Regions from separate parts of the Streptomyces sp. NPDC050509 genome, predicted to be linked through region 2. Evidence: riboswitches for the same ligand, from Rfam matches in the RefSeq annotation. Region 2 holds a riboswitch; the other holds the start of a gene.

Region 1 (11,366 bases), on a different contig from region 2:
CCAGACCCCACGCGGGCTCCGCCCCGGCCCCCGGCTCCAGCACCGTCCGGTGGAACTCGTGGCCCCGTACCCGGGTCCCCGCCACCGCCAGCGCGCTGTCGCCGATCGCCACCGCCTCCCGGTAGCCCAGCGTCAGCCGCCCCGACATCCGGGCGTCGGCCGGCAGCACCCCGCACATCGGCTTCCCGTCCAGGGAGCGCGCCAGATAGAGCAGCCCGGCGCACTCGGCGGCCACCGGCGCGCCCGTGTACGCCAGCTCCGCCACGGCCTTGCGCAGCGGCTCGTTGGCGGACAGCTCCGGCGCGTACACCTCGGGGAAGCCGCCCCCGATCACCAGCCCCCGGGTGCCCGGGGGCAGCGCCTCGTCCCGCAGCGGGTCGAAGGGGACGACATCGGCGCCGGCCGCCGTCAGCAACTCGGTGTGCTCGGCGTACGAGAACGTGAACGCCGGCCCGCCGGCCATCGCGATCACCGGCCGCCCGCGCTCCGGGTCCACGACCGGCGCCACACCCGGCTCCCACGCCTCCGTGGCCAGCTCGGGCGCGCTGCGCGCCAGCGCCAGCAGCGCCTCCAGGTCGCACCCGGCCCTGACCCGCCCGGCCAGCTCCGCCATCGCGTCGAGCGCGTCCGTACGCCGCTCGGCCACCGGCACCAGACCGAGGTGGCGCGACGGCGTACCGACCTGGTCCGTACGCCGCAGCACCCCCATGACCGGCACCCCGGAGCCGTCCAGCGCGTCCCGCAGCAGCCGCTCGTGCCGGTCCGTGGCGACCTTGTTGAGGATCACCCCGCCGATCCGCACCTCCGGGTCCCAGGACGCGAAGCCGTGCACCAGCGCCGCCACGGAACGCGACTGCGACGAGGCGTCCACGACCAGCACCACCGGCGCCCGCAGCAGCTTCGACACCTGGGCGGTGGAGGCCAGTTCGCCCTGGTCGGAGGCGCCGTCGTACAGCCCCATCACGCCCTCGACGACCGCCAGGTCGCACCCCGCCGCGCCGTACGCGAAGAGCGGCCCGATCAGCCCCGGGCCGCACATGTACGCGTCGAGGTTCCGGCCGGGGCGCGTGACGCCACCCGAGGAGCCCGAGAACCCCGAAGAAACAGCCAGGGTGTGGTACCCGGGATCGATGTAGTCCGGGCCGACCTTGTGCGGGGAGACGGCGAGGCCGCGCTCCGAGAACGCCGCCATCAGGCCCGTCGCGACCGTCGTCTTCCCGCTTCCGGAGGACGGCGCGGCGATGACCAGACGCGGGACGTTCACCACTCGATGCCCCTCTGCCCCTTCTGCCCCGCGTCCATCGGGTGCTTGACCTTCGTCATCTCCGTGACCAGGTCCGCGAAGTCCATCAGCTCCTGCGGCGCGTTGCGGCCGGTGATCACCACATGCTGGGTGCCGGGCCGGTTCCGCAGCACCTCGATCACCTCGTCGGTCGACACCCACCCCCAGTGCAGCGGATACGCGAACTCGTCCAGCACGTACAGCTTGTGCGTCTCGGCCGCCAGATCGCGCTTGACCTGCTCCCAGCCCTCCCGCGCCGCCTCCTCGTTGGAGAACTGCGCGTCCCGCTGCACCCAGGACCAGCCCTCGCCCATCTTGTGCCAGGAGACGGAGCCGCCCTCGCCGCTCGCCCCGAGCACCTTGAGCGCCTGCTCCTCGCCGACCTTCCACTTCGCGGACTTCACGAACTGGAAGACCCCGATCGGCCACCCCTGCGTCCACGCGCGCAGCGCCAGTCCGAACGCCGCCGTCGACTTGCCCTTGCCGGTGCCCGTGTGGACGAGCACCAGCGGACGGTTGCGGCGCTGGCGGGTGGTGAGACCGTCGTCCGGTACGTTCTCCGGCTGTCCCTGCGGCATTAAGCGGCCCTCCTGGGGTCCCCGGTGACGTAACCCTCGCGGTGTCCGTCACTCCTCTGCTGTACGTCCCTGACCAGTCCGGCGATGCTGTCGGCCCGCAGCTCGTCCAGGGTGATCGCCGTCCCCGCCAGCTCGCCGGCGAGCGAGGCGGCCAGCCCGAGCCGTACCGGACCCGCCTCGCAGTCCACGACCACCGACGCCGTCCCGTCCGCCGCGTGCAGCCGCGCCGCGCGCGCCGCCAGCGCCACCGGGTCCGGGCCGCCCGTCGCCCGCCCGTCCGTCACCACCAGCAGCAGCGGACGGCGCGCGGGGTCCCGCATCCGCTCCACCCGCAGCACGTCGTGCGCCTTCAGCAGCCCGGCCGCCAGCGGGGTGCGCCCGCCCGTCGGCAGCGACTCCAGCCGGGCCGCCGCCGCGTCCACCGAGGACGTCGGCGGCAGCGCCAGCTCCGCGTCCTTCCCCCGGAAGGTGACCAGACCGACCTTGTCGCGCCGCTGGTACGCGTCGAGCAGCAGGGACAGCACCGCGCCCTTCACGGCGCTCATCCGCCGCCTCGCCGCCATCGAACCGGACGCGTCGACCACGAACAGCACGAGATTGCCCTCGCGCCCCTCCTTGGTCGCCTGCCGCAGATCGTCCCTGCGCACCACGAGACCGGGACCGCTGCGCCCGCGCGCCCGCTGGTGCGGCGCCGCCGCCTGCACGGTCGCCGCGAGATGCAGCTTGGTCAGCGCGCCCCGGGGCCGCCGCGACCCGGTCGTCCTGCCGCGCTCGGTACGGGCCCGGGAGCGGCGCCCTGCCGCGCCCTCGCCCAGCCCCGGCACGCTCAGCACCTTCGTGCGGAACGGCTCGGCGGACCGTACGGGGGCCTGCTCACCGGCCCCGGCGCGCGGCTGCCCGCCCTCGGGCTGTGTTTCTGGCTGGGCGTCCGTCTCCTGAGGGCCGGGCGTGTCGTCCTGCGCCGGACCGTCCTGCGCGGGCGTGTCGGGGGCCTCGGGGCCGCCGCGCGGCGGCTGCCCGCCCCCGCCTCCGGGCCCGTCGGGGCCGTCGGGATCCGGGTCCTCGCCGTCCTCGTCGCCCTGGAACTCCTCCAGCGTGTCGTCGAGCTTCTCCTCGTCGAGCCCCGGCGCGTCGAAGGGGTTACGGCGCCTGCGGTGCGGCAGCGCCAGCAGCGCCGCCTGCCGTACGTCGTCGGCGGTGACGTCCGTACGCCCCGCCCACGCCGCCAGCGCCGTCGCCGTCCGCGCCATCACGATGTCCGCGCGCATCCCGTCCACCTCGAAGGCGGCGCAGGTCGCGGCTATCTGACGCAGCGCCGTGTCCCCGAGGCGCACGCCCGGCAGCAGCGCGCGCGCCGCGACGATCCGCTCCCGCAGCGCGGTCTCCTCGCCGGCCCAGCGCGCCGCGAACCCGGCCGGGTCGTCGTCGTACGCGAGCCGCCGCCGTACCACCTCCACCCGCAGGTCGGGCTCGCGGGACGCCGCGACCTCCACGGTCAGCCCGAAGCGGTCCAGCAACTGGGGCCGCAGCTCGCCCTCCTCCGGGTTCATCGTCCCGACGAGCAGGAAGCGCGCGGCGTGCCGTACGGAGACGCCCTCGCGCTCGACGTACGAGGCGCCCATGGCCGCCGCGTCCAGCAGCAGGTCCACGAGGTGGTCGTGGAGCAGGTTGACCTCGTCCACGTACAGCACCCCGCGGTGCGCGTCCGCGAGCAGTCCGGGCTCGAACGCCTTCACGCCCTCCGAGAGCGCCCGTTCGATGTCCAGCGCCCCCACGAGCCGGTCCTCGGACGCGCCCACGGGCAGCTCGACCATCCGCGCGGCCCGCGCCTCGCCGGGGACGCTCCCGTGCGGACCGTCCGGATCGTGCGGACCGTCCGGGCAGCGCGGATCCGGCGCGGCCGGGTCGCAACTGAACCGGCACCCCGTCACCACCGGCACCTCGGGCAGCAGGGCGGCCAGCGCCCGTACGGCCGTCGACTTCGCCGTGCCCTTCTCACCCCGTACGAGAACGCCGCCGACCGCCGGACTGACCGCGTTCAGCAGCAGGCCGAGCCGCAGATCGTCCATCCCCACCACGGCGGTGAACGGAAAAGGGGTGCTCATAGGCTGATCGCTCCTTCGAATGACTCATCGATGACCGGACGGCGTCCCACGGTGCTCAGTCCTACGGTGCTCACGGGGCCCCCGGAGGGATGAACGGCAGCCCGGCCGGGGCGCCCTCCTCGATCAGGCGCAGCAGCGCGGCCGTGTCCGCGTGCTCCTCGACGAGGTCAGCGAGCAGATCGAGCTGCTCCTCGCGCAGCGCGCCGAAGCTCGTGTCCGGCGCTGGCACGAACCGCCGGCCGGCCGTCCGCGCCACCTCCGTCAGGAACCGCCGCCGGAACGCGTCGCTCTCCAGCGCCCCGTGCCAGTGCGTGCCCTGGACGGACCCGGCCCGGCAGCCGTCCAGCGCCCGCCCTTCCGAGTCCGTGACAAAAGCGTCCCCGCCGCGCACGTCCGCGACACCGTGATGGATCTCGTACCCCTCGACCCGCTCGCCGAGGGCCACCCCGACCGGCCGCGCGAGGGTCTTCTCCCGCTCGAACCTGACGCGTACGGGCAGCAGTCCGAGCCCGGCCACCTCACCCGCCCGGGACTCCACCTCGTCGTCGATCCGCTCGCCGAGGATCTGGTAGCCGCCGCAGATCCCCAGCACGGGGCGGCCCTCGGCGGCCCGCAGGGCCAGCGCGTCGGCCAGCCCGCGCTCCCGCAGCCACGCCAGCGCCCGCACCGTGCCGCGCGTGCCCGGCACGATCACCAGGTCGGCGTCGGCCAGCTCCTCGGGACGGTCCACGAACCGCACCACGACCCCGGGCTCGGCCGCCAGCGCGTCCACATCGGTGAAGTTCGACATCAGCGGTACGGCGCAGACCGCGATCCGCAGCACGTCCGCGCCGTACGGGGGAGCCACCACCGACTCGCGCACGGCGCCGCGCAGCGAGACCCGCAGACCGTCCTCCTCGTCGATGCCCAGACCGTGCCGGAAGGGCAGCACCCCGAGCGTCGCCCGCCCGGTCAGCCCCCGGAGCATGTCGAGCCCCGGCTCCAGCAGCGAGACATCTCCCCGGAACTTGTTGACGAGATACCCGGCGACCAGCGCCTGGTCCTCGGGGCTCAGCAGCGCGGTCGTCCCGAAGAAGGACGCGAAGACCCCGCCCCGGTCGATGTCCCCGACCACGACCACCGGGAGCCGCGCGGCCCGCGCGATCCCCATGTTCACGATGTCGGTACGACGGAGATTGATCTCGGCCGGGCTGCCCGCGCCCTCGCAGATCACGGCGTCGTACGTGGACCGCAGCTCCTCCAGGCACGCCAGCACGGGCCCGAGCAGTGCCTCCTGCCGTCCCCCGTGGTAGCCCCGGGCGCTCAGCTCCCCGACGGGCTTGCCCATCAGCACCACCTGGCTGCTGCGGTCGCTGCCCGGCTTCAGCAGGACGGGGTTCATCAGCGCGGTCGGCTCCACGCGCGCGGCCTGCGCCTGCATCGCCTGGGCGCGCCCGATCTCGGCGCCCTCGCGTGTCACGAACGAGTTCAGCGACATGTTCTGGCCCTTGAACGGCGCCACCTTCACGCCCCGGCGCACCAGCCAGCGGCAGATCCCCGCCGTGACGACGCTCTTGCCCGCGTCGGAGGTCGTGCCGGCGATCAGCAGCCCTCCGCCGAGCCCGGTGCCGCCGCTGTTCCGGCTCATCCACGCCTCCTGGTGGTCCCGGCCGCGCGCACCGCGCCGTACACGAGGCGGCCCGTGACACAGGCCGCGAGAGCGAGCACGTTGACCCGGCGGGCCAGCCGCACGGCGCGCTCGATGTCCGGGACCCCGACCGGGCGCCCCCTGCCGTTCAGGACGGGCCGGTGCTCCACCCGCCCGCCGTACGTGAGCGTCCCGCCGAGGCGTACGCCCAGGGCCCCGGCGAACGACGCCTCCACCGGGCCCGCGTTGGGGCTCGGATGGCGGTGCGCGTCCTGCCGTACGGCCCGCAGCGCGCCGCGCCTGTCCGCCCCGGCGGCGACGGCCAGCGCGGCGGTCAGCCGGGCCCCCGGCCACCCCACGACATCGTCGAGGCGGGCCGACGCCCAGCCGAACCGGCGGTAACGCTCGCTCTTGTGGCCCACCATCGCGTCCAGCGTGTTCACGGCGCGGAACCCGACGAGCCCCGGCGCCCCGGCGACCGCGCCCCACACCAGGGCGCCCACGACGGCGTCGGAGGTGTTCTCGGCGACGGACTCCACGACGGCGCGCGCTATCTGCGCCTCGTCCAGGGAGTACGGGTCGCGCCCGCACAGATGCGGCAGGCGCCGCCGGGCGCCTTCGAGGTCCCCGGCGGCCAGCGCCGCGCCGACGGCCCGCGCCTCGCGGCCCAGCGAGGTGCCCCCGACCACGGACCAGGTGGCGGCGGCGGTCAGCGCCACGGAGGCGGCGGGGCCGCGGCGTACCGCGGTGGCGGCCAGGGCCGCGGCCCCGGCGGCGCCTCCGGCGCAGAGCGCGGTGTGCAGCGCGCCCCAGCCGCGGTGGTCGTGCCACAGCGCGCGCTCGACGGCCCCGGCGGCCCGCCCGAAGGCGGCCACCGGATGTCCCCGGCGCGGATCGCCGAACAGCCGGTCGCCCAGCAGGCCGAGGGTGGCGCCGTACGCGAAGACCCGCTCGGCGGCAGGGGCGGCTGAACCGCCGCGCGCGGCGGAACCGCAGCCAGGCATGGCGAAGTGTCCTCACTCAGGGTCCGCGCCCCGGTTCGACGTACGTAGTGCGACGGCGAGAGTTCCTGGCTCCTGGAGGCGAGACTCACAGTGACAGTGGCGGGACCGCGCCGGATTCGCACCGGCTTCCTCTACTGCCGTCGTCAATGGCCTCGGAAGTCCACCACGCCGTGCAACACCCGTCAACTCATCCTTGACCTGCGACGGGACAGTGTGCGGAGCCCCACATCGGACCGGTCGGCCGATGCGGGGCTCCTCTGAGGGCCGCTCGTGGGCTCAGGCCACGATGAGACTGATCCCGTACGCGACGGCCCCGACGCAGAGCGCGAAGCACAGGTAGGCGCCGGCGCGGGCCGCGAGGGGTGCGGAGCCGGTGGCGGGGGTGGAGGCGGCGGCCGAGGTGCCGGCCGGGCCCTGGGGGGCCGTGGAACCCCGCTTGGCGAGGCCCACGATGCCGAGGGTGAAGAGGCCCACGAGGGCGACGGTCGCCACGAGGCTGACGCCGAAGACGGAGCCGAGTGCTGCCCAGTCGATGTTCATACGGTCGCTTCCTTACACCGTGGCGGGGCGGGCCGGCTCGCCGGTCTGGCCCGGGGTGGTGGCCGCGGGGGCCGGGATGGTGGTCGAGAGGTCCTGGCCGGGGGCGCCCGCCGGGGGAGGCGGGGTGACGGCCGCGATGGCGGTGGTCACCACTCCGGCCGGCTCGGCGGCGAGGTCGGTGTCCGTGTCGGCGCCGGTCCCGGCGGTGACGTTGGTGTGGTCGACCGGACGGCGGCGCGAGGCGAGCCAGATCCCGGCGGAGCCCGCGACCAGCAGGACCGCGACGACGGCGATGCCCCAGGTGCCCTGGCCGGTCAGGAACTCGGCGCCCGCGGCGACCAGACCGGCGGCCGGCAGCGTCAGCCCCCAGGCGACGAACATCCGGGTGGCGGTGGACCAGCGCACCACTCCGCCCTTGCGGCCGAGCCCGGCGCCCATCACGGCACCGGAGCAGGACTGCGTGGTGGAGAGCGAGAAGCCCAGGTGCGAGGAGGCCAGGATGACCGTCGCTGCGCTGGTCTGGGCGGCGAAGCCCTGCTGCGGCTGGAGGTCGGTGAGGCCGGTGCCCATGGTGCGGATGATGCGCCAGCCGCCGAGGTACGTGCCGAGCGCGATGGCGATCCCGGCGGAGACGATGACCCACAGGGGCGGGTTGGAGCCGGGGGCGAGGACGCCGCCGGTGACCAGGGCGAGCGTGATGACGCCCATGGTCTTCTGCGCGTCGTTGGTGCCGTGGGCCAGCGAGACGAGCCCGGCGGAGGCGATCTGCCCGGCCCGGTAGCCCTTGGCGGTGGCCTTGTCGTCCGTGTCGCGGCCGATCCGGTACGTCAGCTTCGTCGCCAGCAGGGCGGCGAGCCCGGCGACCACGGGGGCGGCGAGCGCGGGGATCAGGACCTTGGTGACGACCACACCGCCGTTGACGCCGGAGGCGCCCACGGACATCAGGGTGGCGCCGATCAGGCCGCCGAAGAGCGCGTGGGAGGAGCTGGACGGGAGTCCGAGCAGCCAGGTGAAGAGATTCCACAGGATGGCGCCGACGAGCGCCGCGAAGATCACTTCAGTTCTGATGCCCTGTTCGTTGATGAGCCCGCCGGAGATCGTCTTGGCGACCTCCACGGACAGGAACGCGCCGACGAGATTCAGGACCGCGGACATACCCACCGCGACCTTGGGCTTCAGAGCGCCGGTCGAGATGGTCGTCGCCATCGCGTTGGCGGTGTCGTGGAAACCGTTCGTGAAATCGAACACGAGAGCTGTCACGATCACGATCGCGAGCAGCAGCGTGATGTGTTCCATTGACCCAGGACCCAGGCAATCGTTCGACGTCGGTGGCCTCGGTGAACGTAGGGAGTCAGAGTGAACGGAAGATGAACTGGGCGGGTCTACGGAGTGACCCACTCCGTGGAGATGTCCGCGACGCCTGGCAGGATCGGCGTATGACGGATGAGCGGACCGGCGAGCAAGGTGAACTGACCGGCGGACAGGGTGAGTCGGCGGTCGAGCGGGGCGCCCTGGAGCGGGCCTGGACGGAGCTGGTCGACACCGCCCGGAGAACGGCGGCGGAGGGGCTCGTCGTCGGCACCTCCGGCAATGTCTCGGTGCGGGTCGGCGAGCTGATTCTCGTCACCCCGAGCGGAGTGCCGTACGACCGGCTCACCCCCGGCGACGCGATCGCGGTCGACCTCGCGGGACGGCAGGTGCTCGGCACCCTCACCCCCACCAGCGAACTCCCTCTACACCTGGCCGTCTACCGCGACACGTCCGCGACGGCCGTGGTCCACACCCACGCCGTGCACGCCACCGCGGTCTCCACCCTCGTCCCCGAGCTCCCCTTGATCCACTACATGGCGGCGGCCCTCGGCGGCCCGGTCCGCGTCGCCCCGTACGCGCTGTACGGCTCGGAGGAGCTGGCCCGCGGGATGTGCGAGGCCCTGGAGGACCGTACGGCCTGCCTGCTGCGGAACCACGGCACGGTGGCGTACGGCGACACCCTCGCCCAGGCGTACGACCGCACCGCCCAGCTCGAATGGATGTGCCAGCTCTGGCTCACGGCGAGCGCGGTGCCGGGACACCGGCCCTCGCTGCTGTCGGAGGAGCAGGTCCGGGAGGTGGGGGAGAAGCTACGGGGCTACGGCCAGCGGAGCTGACCCCGGGACGGGCACCGGTGCGCGGGCCCGCAGGCCGTGGCGCCGGACCCGCGGCGCCGGACCCGTGGCGCCCGCGCCGGGCGGGGTCCGCCTTCCGCCCCCGACGGCCCCCGCCCGCTGGCCGGGTCCGGCGCGGGTGGTGACACTGGGAGCGTGCGCCCGGCTACAGCGACGGCAGCGGCCGTCACCACAGTGCTCGGGGTCGGCGCGGCTGCGGTCGCGGCCGGCCGGTACGCCAGCGATGCCGCGCTCAAGGCACCGCCGGGGCGGCCCCTGCCCAGCGACCCGAAGATCACCGTGCACGCCATCGCCGCCGGACAGGTCACCCTGACCCGTTCGCTCGCCTCCCTGCGCCCCGGAACGTACGGGATCGAGGGGGCGGGCGTGCACGCCGTCGTCGGCCCTGTCCTGGACGGCGTCCCGCACCCGGCCGACACCGTGGTGCGCCGACTGGAACGGGTCACCCGCGGCAGCCTCGTGCCGGGAAGCCGCGTACGGCTCACCCCGCAGGTGCACAGCGGCGACCCCGGCACCGCCCTGGGCCTCGCCCACCAGGACGTGTGGGTCCCGGGCGAACTCGGCTCCCTGCCCGCGTGGTTCGTGCCGGCGCCGCGCGACACCTGGGTGATCACCGTGCACGGCCTCGGCACCACCCGCGAGCACCCCCTGAACGTCATGGAGTTCCTCGCGGCCCAGCGCCTGCCCGTCCTCGACCTCGCCTACCGGGGCGACCCCGGCGCGCCCCGCTCCCCGGACGGCCTCGGCCACCTCGGCGACTCCGAGTGGCGCGACCTCGACGCGGCGATCCGCCACGCCCTCCGCCTGGGCGCCGAGCGCGTGGTCCTGCACGGCTGGTCCACCGGCGCCTCGATGGCCCTGCACGCCGCAGCGAACTCCGCCCTCAGCGAGCGCATCGCCGGACTCGTGCTCGACTCGCCGGTACTGGACTGGGAGGCCACCCTGCGGGCACTGGCCACCGCCCGCCGGATCCCCGGACCCCTGCTGCCGCTCGCGGTGCGGGCCGCCCAGGGCCGGACGGGGCTGCACGGCGACCGGCTGCTGGAAGCCGCCGACCCGCGCAATCTCCACGTACCGACGCTGATCTTCCACGGCCCCGACGACACCATCGCGTCCTGGAACCCCTCACGCGAACTCGCCGCCCACCGGCCGGGACTGATCACCCTCCACACCGTCCCGCACGCCCCGCACGCGGCCATGTGGAACGCGGACCCCGACGGGTACGAGGAAACCCTCCGACGCTTCCTCACCCCGCTCATGTAGCGCCCGCCATGGAGCGCCCGCCCGCGCCTCCACCCGTGCCCGGCCGGTACGCGGCGGGCGCGCCGCCCGGCGCGCCTCCGCTTGGACTCCTTGCGCCGCCTTCGCGCCCCCGCGCGGACCGCGCCGACCGCTGGCCGGCCCCGTGCGGCCACCCTCCCCACCTCCCCGAACAGACATCCGGAGCCCCCCGCGCACCGGTGGGACCGCTGCGCACGAGGGGCCACTTCCGCCGTTCCGGTACCGCCGAAAGGGGTTCCGTTTGGGCTTTCGGGCAGTCACCGGGAAGACTGCCCTCGTGACGTCCCGAAAGCCTGATGAGCAATTGGCGCGCAACTCCACACTCCGACTCGTCCGCGCGCGGCCGCTGACCACGGCCCGACGGGCCGTGGCCGAGGGGCGCGGCCGGCCCGCCCCGAGGCCGCCCCAGGGCACTCCGCCCCCGGCGGAGCTGGCCCGGCAGGCGAGGGCCGTCCTCGCCGACGCGGTACGGCTGGCCCGCTGGGCCGCGGTCGACCGGGACCCCGGCGCGGGCCCGCTCACCGAGGGGGCGCTCACCGAGGGGGCGCGCGAACGGGCCGCGACGGCGCTGGAGCTGACCCCGGAGCAGGTGAGCGCGGCATGGGACCGGGCCAGGCTGGCCGGCCTCGTCGAACTCCACGACGGCACCGTGCGCCCCGGCTGGCGCCTCCAGGCCTGGGACCGCGACGACAGCGCCGTCCAGCGCGGCTGGGTCGCCCTCTTCGACGCCTGGTCGCTCGTCCACCCCGGCCCCGCCGACATCGCCCCCGCGACGGTCGCCGAG
Region 2 (11,366 bases):
GGCGATCCGGGTGGAGAGCGCGGCGGCCTCGGGGGAGTCGAAGGGCAGCCGCTTCTTGAAGAAGACGTCCTGGAGGCCCATCGCGCCCAGGCCCACCGGGCGCCACTTGGCGTTGGAGCGGCCCGCCTGCTCGGTCGGGTAGAAGTTGATGTCCACGACCCGGTCGAGGAAGGTCACGGCCGTGACGACGGTCTCGTCCAGCCGCTCCCAGTCGATCTCGCCGGTGGCCGCGTCCACGAACGCGCCCAGGTTGACCGAGCCGAGGTTGCAGACGGCCGTCTCGCCGTCGTCCGTGACCTCCAGGATCTCCGTGCAGAGGTTGGAGGAGTGGACGGTGTGGCCGGGCTCGGCGGTCTGGTTCGCCGTACGGTTCGACGCGTCCTTGAAGGTCATCCAGCCGTTGCCGGTCTGCGCGAGGGTGCGCATCATCCGGCCGTACAGCTCACGGGCCTTGATGGTCCTGCGGGCGAGACCGTCGGCCTCCGCCTTGCGGTACGCGGTGTCGAACGCGTCGCCCCACAGGTCGACCAGCTCCGGCACGTCCACCGGCGAGAACAGCGACCACACGCCGTCCGACTCGACCCGCCGCATGAACTCGTCGGGGATCCAGTGCGCGAGGTTGAGGTTGTGCGTACGGCGCGCGTCCTCGCCCGTGTTGTCCCGCAGTTCGAGGAACTCCTCCAGGTCGGCGTGCCAGGTCTCCAGGTAGACGCAGGCGGCGCCCTTGCGCCGGCCGCCCTGGTTGACGGCCGCGACGGAGGAGTCGAGGGTCCGCAGGAACGGGACGATGCCGTTGGAGTGGCCGTTTGTCCCCCGGATCAGTGAACCGCGCGAACGGATACGGGAGTACGAGAGCCCGATCCCGCCCGCGTGCTTCGAGAGCCGCGCCACCTGGTGGTAGCGGTCGTAGATCGAGTCCAGCTCGTCCAGCGGCGAGTCCAGCAGGTAGCAGGACGACATCTGCGGGTGGCGGGTGCCGGAGTTGAAGAGCGTGGGGGAGGAGGGGAGGTAGTCCAGCCGGCTCATCAGCCGGTAGAGCGCGGCGACCTCTTCCAGCGCGTGCGCGCTCTCGTCCTCGGCGAGACCGGCGGCGACCCGCAGCATGAAGTACTGGGGCGTCTCGATCACCTGACGGGTGAGCGGATGCCGGAGCAGGTAGCGGCTGTAGAGCGTACGCAGCCCGAAGTAGCCGAAGCGGTCGTCGGCGTCCTGGTCGATCAGCGCGTCGAGCCGGTCTGCGTGGCGCGTCACGAAGGCGGCCGTACGGTCCGCGATCAGGCCCTCGCGCTGCCCGACGGCGATGGACGCGGAGAACGACACGGCGCCCTGGGACGCCGCCTCGTCGGCGATCGTACGGGTGAGCAGCCGGGCGGCGAGACGGGAGTAGACCGGGTCCTCGGAGATCTGTCCGGCCGCCGCCTCCGTGGCCAGCTCGCGCAGCTCGGCCTCGTCCGAACGGGCGTTGCGGCCACGCAGTGCGGCGGCGGCGATCCTGCCCGGGTCGGCGTCGGGCAGATCGGCGGTCAGCTCGGTCAGGGTCCGCAGCAGCGCGGTGCCGGGGGCGTCGGCCTGCCCGGCGGCGGGCGCCGCCCCGTGCTCGGACTCTGCCTCCGAGACAACTGAAACCGGATCCGCTGGCGCGATGGTCACGTGGTGCTCTCCCTCGCTCGGCTCTGGGCCACGAGGAGGCACGGGTCCGCGCGCACGGACGTACCCATGCCCTTGCGGGGAGGCACACCGCGCCGCGTCCACCGGCCCAACCGCGAGGCCCGGACGTCTGGGCGTCCGGTTCGGTCGAGCCGGACGCACTGCCGGCAGGTGTTCGGACTGGAGGGCACGACAAAGCGCGCCACAGTACACCGTTGCGGGACAGTTCCGGATTCACACCGGATTCCCCTGCGTCGACAGCGAGGTCGAGCATACATCTGGGGGGCGCGCGGTGCGCCACCCCCCAGATGTTGTGTCGTGCGTCGCCGCGGTACGAGTTCAGCGGCGGGCTCGGCGAGCGCTCGGTAAGGGCTCGGCGAGCGTTCGGCCGGCGCTCAGCAGCAGCGGAACCCCTCGCGCGGGTCGGCCTCACGGGCGTCCGTGCGGCTGCGTTCGAAGGCGCGGCGGGTCATGACCTGGCCGGCCGGGTCACCGGCGGTGGCGTGGGCCACGTAGCGCTCGTACGCCGACTCGCCGGTGAACTCCCGCACGTACCAGCGGACCCGCCGGGCCACGTGCCGTACCCGCTCCGCCCGGCTCCGGGGCCAGGTCATGCCGGGCCCGTCCCCGCCGGGACGCTCTCCCGCGCCGTGGCCTCGGCGGCGGCCAGCTCCGCCTTCTCCTCCTTGGTGGGGATCATGCCGGCCGGGGCGACGATCCTGGACTCGGTGTACGGGGTCTCCACCAGCCGGACCGACTCCGGATCGCGGATCGCCTTGAAGCAGACCCGTCCCGCGTCCGCGATGACCACGAGGATGAGGACCGCGAAGAGGGCCGAGAGCACCCCGTCCACCGTGGAGTTGGTGACGACGGTGTGCATGTCGTCCATGGTCTTGGCCGGGGCCAGCACCTCGCCCCGGTCGATGGCCGACTGGTACACGTCGCGCTGGGTGAAGAATCCCACCCTCGGGTCGCCCGAGAAGATCTTCTGCCAGCTCGCGGTGAGGGTGACGGCCGCGTCCCAGGCGAGCGGTACGGCTGTCACCCAGGCCCACTTCAGGCGGCCGGACTTGACCAGGAGCGTGGTGCAGACGGCGAGCGCCACGGCCGCCAGGAGCTGGTTGGCGATGCCGAAGAGCGGGAAGAGCTGGTTGATGCCGCCCAGCGGGTCATGGACGCCGACCCAGAGGAAGTAGCCCCAGCCGCCGACCACGACCGCGCTGGCGAACCAGACGCCCGGCTTCCAGCTCACCTGGCGCATCGGCTTGTACACGTTGCCGAGCATGTCCTGGAGCATGAAGCGCCCGACGCGGGTCCCCGCGTCGACCGTGGTGAGGATGAACAGCGCCTCGAACATGATCGCGAAGTGGTACCAGAACGCCTTCATGGCGGTGCCGCCGACGACGGACGAGAAGATCTCCGCCATGCCGAGGGCGAAGGTCGGCGCGCCGCCGGTACGCGACAGCAGGCTGGTCTCCTCGACGTCCTTCGCCGCCTGGGCGAGTTGGTCGGGCGAGATGGTGAAGCCGAGGTTGGCGACCGCCTGCGACGCGGAGTCGACCGTACCGCCGATGACACCGGCCGGGGAGTTGACCGCGAAGTACAGGCCCGGGTCGATGATGCAGGCGGCGATCAGCGCCATGATCGCGACGAACGACTCGGTCAGCATCGCGCCGTAACCGATCATCCGGATCTGCGTCTCCTTCTGGACCATCTTCGGCGTCGTGCCCGAGGAGATCAGGGAGTGGAAGCCCGAGAGCGCGCCGCACGCGATGGTGATGAAGACGAACGGGAACATGGACCCGGCGAAGACCGGGCCGTCACCGCGGCTCGCGAACTCGGTGACGGCGTCCATCTTCAGCGTCGGGAGCGCGATGGCCACGCCCAGCGCCAGCAGCACGATCGTGCCGACCTTCATGAAGGTCGACAGGTAGTCGCGCGGCGCCAGCAGCATCCACACCGGGAGTACGGAGGCGAGGAAGCCGTACGCGATCATCCAGATGACCAGGGTGCCGGCTTCCAGCGTGAAGGTGTCGGCGAGCGAGGACTCGGCGACCCAGCCGCCCGCCACGATGGCGAGCAGCAGCAGCGCCACCCCGATGAGCGAGACCTCGGTGACCCGCCCGGGGCGCAGCACCCGCAGGTACACGCCCATGAAGAGGGCGATCGGGATGGTCATCGCGATGGAGAAGACGCCCCACGGCGAGTGCGCCAGCGCGTTGACGATGACCAGTGCCAGCACGGCCAGCAGGATGATCATGATCATGAAGACGGCTATCAGCGCGGCGGCGCCGCCGAAGGGGCCGATCTCGTCCCGGGCGATCTGGCCGAGGGAACGGCCGTCACGGCGGGTGGAGAAGAACAGCGTCACCATGTCCTGGACGGCGCCGGCGAAGATGACGCCCGCGACGATCCAGATGGTGCCGGGCAGATACCCCATCTGCGCGGCGAGTACGGGGCCGACCAGGGGCCCGGCGCCCGCGATGGCCGCGAAGTGGTGGCCGAAGAGCACGCGCCGGTCGGTGGGGTGGAAGTCGACCCCGTTGTCGAGCCGTTCGGCCGGGGTGGCCCGGGTCTTGTCGACCTTGAGGACCCGGTTCGCGATGAAGCGCGAGTAGAAGCGGTAGGCGATCGCGTACGAACCGAGGGCGGCGGCCAGCATCCAGGCGGCCGAGACCTCCTCGCCCCGGGAGAGGGCGAGCACCGCCCAGCCCGCGGCGCCCACCAGGGCGACCAGTGCCCAGACGAGGATGGATCTCGGGGTGAGACCACCTATGGTTTTCGGCCGGTCGTCCGTCGACGGCGCGTCGGTCGGTGCGGGCTCTGGCATGGCGAGTCGTCCCCTCACTGGTCACCTGCTTAATGCGCAGGAAATCTAGGGGACCATCCCGGGACACGCCACCACCAGCCCATATCCCGGTACGTTACGTGCCCACGCCCGGTGGGTTTATGCGGGCGTGGCGGGATTTCGGTGCGGGTTTTGGTGCGGGGTCCGGTGGGGGGTCCGCTTCCAGGTTTCGTTCACGGATGCGTTCCGGTTCTCGTTCACGGGCGCGGGCGTTGGAGGCGCGCCACGAACTTGTAGCGGTCGCCGCGGTAGACCGACCGTACCCACTCCACCGGTTCTCCGGCCGCGTCCAGCGAGTGGCGCGACAGCATCAGCATCGGCAGGCCCACGTCCGTACCGAGCAGCCCGGCCTCGCGCGGGTTGGCGAGGGACGTCTCGATCGTCTCCTCGGCCTCGGCGAGATGGACGTCGTACACCTCCGCCAACGCCGTGTAGAGGGACGTGTACTTGACGAGCGAGCGGCGCAGTGCGGGGAAGCGCTTCGCCGAGAGGTGCGTGGTCTCGATGGCCATCGGCTCGCCGCTCGCCAGCCGCAGCCGCTCGATCCGCAGTACGCGCCCGCCGGCGGTGATGTCGAGGAGTCCCGCGAGGGTGTCGTCGGCCGTGACGTAGCCGATGTCGAGGAGTTGCGAGGTCGGTTCGAGGCCCTGGGCGCGCATGTCCTCGGTGTACGAGGTGAGTTGGAGGGCCTGGGAGACCTTGGGCTTGGCGACGAAGGTGCCCTTGCCCTGGATGCGTTCGAGCCGGCCCTCGACGACCAGTTCCTGGAGCGCCTGGCGCACGGTCGTACGCGAGGTGTCGAACTCGGCGGCCAGGGTGCGCTCCGGGGGTACGGGTGTCCCGGGCGGCAGCGTCTCCGTCATGTCGAGCAAGTGCCGCTTCAAGCGGTAGTACTTGGGTACGCGGGCCGTACGGGTGGCAGGTCCGCCCTCGGTCTCCGTACCGACCCCGTCCGTGGCCATGGCCTGCCTTCCCGACTCCTGCGCTGCTGCCGTCACCGGCTCCTCCGTCTGTCGCGGCTCACATGGTGGCACGGTCCTGCCACGAGGCGTCGCCCTCGCTCAGGTGTCGGTCCGATAACGGACACGACTGCCCTTCTTATACACCCTTGACACCCCTAAAGGTCTAGGCCAAGCTCCCCCCTACTGGTCTAAACCATTAATGGGACCAGGGGGGTTGCAGTGTCCCTGAGGAGGGTGGCGTGAAGCGCAAGCTCATCGCGGCGGTCGGCGTCGCAGGCATGGTGATCGGCCTCGCGGCCTGTGGTTCCGACGACCCGAAGGGCGGGGCGGCCGGGGGAGATTCCGCGAAGGAACTCACCGTCTGGCTGACGGTGGACGCCCAGAACAACTGGCCGGAGCTGGTCAAGGCCGCGGACGACGCCGTGGTCAAGAAGCACCCGGGCATCAAGATCAAGCACGAGTACTACGGCTGGCCCGACAAGAACACCAAGCTCGACGCCGTGCTCGCCACCGACAAGGCCCCCGACGTCGTCGAGATGGGCAACACGGAGATGCTCGGCTACACGGTGAAGGGCGCCTTCGCCGAGCTCGACCCCGCGAAGTTCGACAACGCGGACACCTGGCTCGACGGCCTCAAGTCGTCGGTGACGTACAACGGCAAGACCTACGGCGTGCCGTACTACGCCGGGGGCCGCGTCGCCAACTGGCGCAAGGACGTCGCCAAGGAGGCCGGGGTCACCGCCGTACCGAAGACGTACGCCGAACTGACCGCCGGACTCGACAAGATCCAGGCGAAGAAGGGCGACAAGTTCAGCGCCTGGTACCAGCCCTCCCGCGACTGGTACGCGGCCATGTCCTTCGTGTACGACGCCGGCGGCTCCATCGCCGAGGACAGCGGCGGCACGTTCAAGGCGAACCTTTCCTCGCCCGAGTCCCTCAAGGGGCTGACGGAGTACAAGAAGGTCCTCGACGCGTACATGCACGCGGACAAGACCAAGGACGAGTCCGACCGCTACATCGTGTACGGCCAGGGCCAGTCCGGCATGATCTTCGGCGCCGCCTGGGAGGGCGCGACGGCCGAGGACCCGAAGAGCGACAAGACCGGCAAGCTCAAGGGCAACCTGGAGAACTTCGTGATGCCGGGTCCTTCCGGCGCCAACATGCCCGTCTTCCTGGGCGGTTCCGACCTGGCCGTACCGGTCAAGTCGAAGGCGCAGGCCACCGCCGCCGAGTGGATCAACGCCTTCACCGGCGCCCAGGGCCAGAAGGGCCTGATGGGCAAGGGCAACCTGCCGAACAACAAGACCGACCTCGCGACGCTGAAGAGCGACCCGGCGACCGCGGTCCCGGCGACGGCGGCCGAGTCGAGCTGGTTCGTGCCGATGGCGCCGGGCTGGGGCCAGGTCGAGAAGGCCCAGGTGCTCCAGAAGATGCTGCAGTCCATCGCCACCGGGAAGCAGCCGGTGGAGGAGGCCGCGAAGGAGGCGGACGCCGCCATCGACGAGGTCATCAACACCAAGTGACCTGAGGGCGGGGCTCCTGTCCGGCACGATCTGCCGCTGTCCGGCACGATCTGCCGGACGGGAGGCCCGCCCGGCCCGCTGAGGAGCGCGCGATGAGTGCCAGTGCCAGTGCCCCTACGAGTACCGGTGGCAGTGCCATGGAGATGACGACGACCCCGACGACCGCCGGTGATCCTCCGGTACGGCGCGATCCGCCGGGGAGCGCCGGGCCCGCGAAGAGACCGGGCAAGGGCCGGGGCGCAGGCGGAGGCTCCGTACCCTGGCTGCTCCTCGCGCCCTGCCTGGGCGTCCTCGCGCTGGTGCTCGGCTACCCGCTGACGCGGCTGGTCACCCTCTCCTTCCAGAAGTTCGGGCAGCCCCAGCTCTGGGGGTTCCAGGCCCCGGAGTCCGCGGGCCTCGACAACTTCACCGCGATCCTCGGCGACGGGGAGTTCTGGGCGGTCGTCCTCCGTACGATCGTCTTCGCGGCCGGAGCCGTCATCCTCACCATGGTGCTCGGCATGCTCATCGCCCTGCTCCAGCAGCGCGTATCCGGCTGGGTGAAGGCCCTGATCAACATCGCCCTGGTGGCGAGCTGGGGAATGCCGATCCTGGTCGCCGTCACCATCTTCAAGTGGATGTTCGACACCGATTACGGCGTCCTCAACTGGGTGCTGTCCCGGATCCCCGGCGTCGACCTCATCGGCCACAACTGGTTCGCGAGCGGCCCGCAGGGCCTCGCCGTGATCATGCTGCTGGTGGTCTGGGGCGCCGTACCGTTCGTCGCCATCACCCTCACCGCCGGGCTCACCCAGGTACCCGCGGAGCTGGAGGAGGCCGCGCGGCTCGACGGCGCGGGCGCCTGGGGCGTCTTCCGCCATGTCACCGTACCGATCCTCAAGCCCGTCATCGTGATGCTCGCGACGCTCTCGGTGATCTGGGACATGGGCGTCTTCCCACAGGTGTTCGTGATGCGCAACGGCCACCCCGAGGCGGAGTTCCAGCTCCTCACCACCTACTCGTACGACAAGGCGTTCGTCGTCAACGACTACTCCCAGGGGTCGGCGATCGCGCTGCTCACGGTCCTGCTCCTGCTGGGTGTGATCGCGGTCTACATGCGCCAGATGCTCAAGATCGGAGAGGTGGAGTGAGCGCTTCGACCCCCGCCGCTACGGCCCCCGCGACGTCGAAGGTGCCCGGGGCGAGAACCCCCCGGCAGACGGCCCCCGGCAAGAGCAAGGTCAAGGGCAAGAGCAAGGCCGGCTGGAACGTGCTCGGCGTGCTCGTCTTCGTCGTCCTCGGCTTCCCCGTCTACTGGATGCTGAACACGGCGTTCAAACCGGCCGGCGACGCCATCGACCCCGACCCGCACTTCTTCCCCCGTACGTTCACCCTGGACAACTTCCGCCGGGCGCTGGACATCGCCGACTTCTGGGGGCCGGTCGGGCGCTCCCTGCTCGTCTCGTCCGTCGTGGTCGTCATCGGCGTCGCGGTCGGGCTGCTCGCCGCGCTCGCCATCTCCCGGTTCGCGTTCCGGGGCCGCAAGGTCGTGATCGTCGGGATCCTCGCCGTACAGATGGTCCCGCTGGTCGCCATGATCATCCCGGTCTTCCTGCTGCTGAACGACCTCGGCCAGTACGACAAGCTCTCCGGCCTGGTCATCACGTACCTCACCTTCATCCTCCCCTTCACGGTGTGGACCCTGCGCGGCTTCATCGTCAACATCCCGAAGGAACTGGAGGAGGCGGCGATGGTCGACGGATGCAGCCGCACCGGCGCCTTCGTCCGGGTGGTCTTCCCGCTGCTCGCGCCCGGCATGGTCGCCACCTCGGTGTACGGCTTCATCCAGGCCTGGAACGAGTACCTGTACGCGCTCATGCTGATGAGCCAGCAGAACCAGACCGCGACCGTCTGGCTCTCCAATTTCTCCACCAAACACGGAACCGAGTTCGCCCCGATGATGGCGGGCTCCACGATGATGGCCGTGCCCATCGTGATTCTGTTCCTGCTCGTCCAGCGCAAGATGGCGGCGGGTCTGACAGCCGGCGCAGTGAAGGGTTAGAACGACGATGACCACAACCATGTCCCGTGCGGACACCCTCACCCGCGACGCCCTCGCCGTCCTCCAGCCGGGCTTCGCCGGCACGACGGCGCCCGACTGGCTGCTGCGGGCGATCGGCGGCGGCCTCACCTCGGTCGGGCTGTTCGGCCGTAACATCGCCACCCCCGAACAGCTCGCGGCGCTCACGCGACGGCTGCGGGAGGAGCGGGACGACGTCCTCGTCGCGATCGACGAGGAGGGCGGCGACGTCACCCGCCTCGAAGTGCGGCAGGGCTCGTCCTTCCCCGGCAACCACGCGCTCGGCGCCGTCGACGACACAGGCCTCACCCGCGACGTCGCCCACGAACTGGGCCTGCGGCTCGCCGCGTGCGGGGTCAACCTCAACTGGGCGCCCTCCGCCGACGTCAACTCCAACCCGGACAATCCGGTCATCGGGGTACGGTCCTTCGGCGCCGACCCGGAACTGGTGGCCCGGCACACCGCCGCGTACGTCGAAGGGCTCCAGTCCGCCGGGGTCGCCGCCTGCGTCAAACACTTCCCGGGCCACGGCGACACGGCCGTCGACTCGCACCACGCGCTGCCCCGCATCGACGTGGACCTCGACACCCTGCACGCCCGCGAACTGCTGCCTTTCCGCGCGGCCGTCGCGGCGGGTTCCCAATCGGTCATGAGCGCGCATATCCTGCTCCCCGCGCTCGACCTCGAACGCCCGGCGACCTTGAGCCCGCGGATCCTGACCGGACTGCTGCGCCAGGAACTGGGCTTCCAGGGCCCGATCATCACCGACGGCATAGAGATGCGGGCCATCGCCGAGGTGTACGGGATCGAGCGCGGCTCCGTCCTCGCGATCGCGGCGGGCGCCGACGCCATCTGCGTCGGCGGCGGCCTGACGGACGAGGGCACCGTACTGCGACTGCGGGACGCCTTGGTGGCCGCGGTACACGGCGGTGAACTGCCCGAGGAGCGACTGGCCGACGCGGCCGCGCGGGTGCGCGGACTCGCCGACTGGACCCGTCGGGCCAGGACGGCTTCGGCGCCGGGCGCGGCCACACAGGAGGGGACCGCGCCCGGAGCGGAGCACCCCGCGATCGGTCTGGTGGCGGCGCGCCGGGCCCTGCGCGTCACGGGCACAGCCGCCCCGCTCACCCGGGCCCCGTACGTCGCGACCCTCACCCCGGTGGCGAACATCGCGGTCGGCGAGGAAACCCCCTGGGGCCCGGCAACCGAACTGGCCCGCCTCCTCCCGGGCACGGAGACGGCCACGTACGGAGACGCGCCGGCCCCCGACGCCCTGGCGGCCCGCATTCTCACAGCGGCGGGCGACCGCACCCTGGTCGCAGTGGTCCGCGACGCCCACCGCCACCCCTGGATGTCGGCCACCCTGGACGCCCTGCTCACGGCACGCCCGGACATGGTGGTGGTCGAAATGGGCCTCAACGAAGCCCCGCCGAGGGGAGCCCTCCACATCGCCACCCACGGCGCGGCCCGCGTCTGCGCCGAGGCGGCGGCGGAGGTCATCGCGGGGCGCTGATGAGGGCTTACCGGTGGCCCTCCGGGTGCCGTCTCAGGTAGACGTTGCAGTCGGTGACACTGGTCATGTCGCCGACTGCCCGGGCCCGCTCACGGACGTTGGCCAGCTCGGCACAGCCTGCGCAGCCTTGTACGGGCGTCGGCTCCAGCCCCAAGCGCAGGGGCAGTTCGACCGGCGGGGTTGAGTACCGGGTCGGCTCAGTCACGGGACACCTCTCGAACATCACATGGCCAACCTCTTGACAGGTCGGTGCTCTAGTTCAGTATTCGAGTGGCCGAAGCACTCCCGCTACGGTTCGTAGTGCACTAGTGTGCTCTTCCTGACGGCACGTCAACTCAGCGGAGGGGCACCACATATGCCTACCCCCAAGACGTTCACGAAGATCGCGGATCACTTCCGGGAGCGCATCCTGGCGGGGGAGCTCGAACCGGGTGCGAAGCTGCCGACGAACCGGGAGATCGCCGGGCAGTGGCAGGCCGCCGCCGCCACCGTCTCCAGGGCCCTGCAAGCTCTCCAGGTCGAGAACTACATCCGCACCACGCCAAGAGGGACGTTCGTCGTCGATGACCCGAGGTGGACCTTGTCCGCGCAGGACCGGCTGGCCAGGGTCCAGCGGGTGAAGTCGTTCCTCGCGGAGGGCGAGACGAGCCGGGTCACGGCCGCCGAGTTGATCGCCCCGCCGCTGTATGTGGCGGAGATCTTCGACCTGGACACCGGGGACCAGGTGGTCCGACGCGAGTGGCTGGCCGGCCGGGGCAAGACGAGGACGGTGTTCGCGGTCACCTGGTACCCGGCCCCGTTCGCCGCCCTGGTC

The links. A riboswitch is a leader RNA that binds a small molecule or an ion and turns the genes downstream of it on or off. The one in region 2 is predicted to bind cobalamin.
Region 1: another riboswitch for cobalamin. It lies ahead of ACIBJC_RS30450 (cobalamin biosynthesis protein); the one in region 2 lies ahead of ACIBJC_RS16550 (ribonucleoside-diphosphate reductase subunit alpha).

Annotation. Positions count from the first base shown of each region.
Region 1 covers NZ_JBITHL010000012.1:56,560-67,925, reverse strand. Annotated here, with positions in the region: gene ACIBJC_RS30470 (cobyrinate a,c-diamide synthase) at 1-1,267, opposite strand, end outside; gene cobO (cob(I)yrinic acid a,c-diamide adenosyltransferase) at 1,261-1,860, opposite strand; gene ACIBJC_RS30460 (putative cobaltochelatase) at 1,860-3,965, opposite strand; gene ACIBJC_RS30455 (cobyric acid synthase) at 4,036-5,592, opposite strand; gene ACIBJC_RS30450 (cobalamin biosynthesis protein) at 5,589-6,596, opposite strand; cobalamin riboswitch at 6,633-6,753, opposite strand; gene ACIBJC_RS30445 (hypothetical protein) at 6,873-7,136, opposite strand; gene ACIBJC_RS30440 (anion permease) at 7,149-8,432, opposite strand; gene ACIBJC_RS30435 (class II aldolase/adducin family protein) at 8,573-9,283, shown strand; gene ACIBJC_RS30430 (alpha/beta hydrolase) at 9,437-10,564, shown strand; gene ACIBJC_RS30425 (hypothetical protein) at 10,860-11,366, shown strand, end outside.
Region 2 covers NZ_JBITHL010000005.1:234,879-246,244, forward strand. Annotated here, with positions in the region: gene ACIBJC_RS16550 (ribonucleoside-diphosphate reductase subunit alpha) at 1-1,650, opposite strand, end outside; cobalamin riboswitch at 1,796-1,938, opposite strand; gene ACIBJC_RS16555 (YbdD/YjiX family protein) at 2,043-2,261, opposite strand; gene ACIBJC_RS16560 (carbon starvation CstA family protein) at 2,258-4,477, opposite strand; gene ACIBJC_RS16565 (GntR family transcriptional regulator) at 4,693-5,457, opposite strand; gene ACIBJC_RS16570 (extracellular solute-binding protein) at 5,697-6,980, shown strand; gene ACIBJC_RS16575 (carbohydrate ABC transporter permease) at 7,118-8,110, shown strand; gene ACIBJC_RS16580 (carbohydrate ABC transporter permease) at 8,152-9,021, shown strand; gene ACIBJC_RS16585 (glycoside hydrolase family 3 protein) at 9,029-10,552, shown strand; gene ACIBJC_RS16590 (hypothetical protein) at 10,560-10,757, opposite strand; gene ACIBJC_RS16595 (GntR family transcriptional regulator) at 10,908-11,366, shown strand, end outside.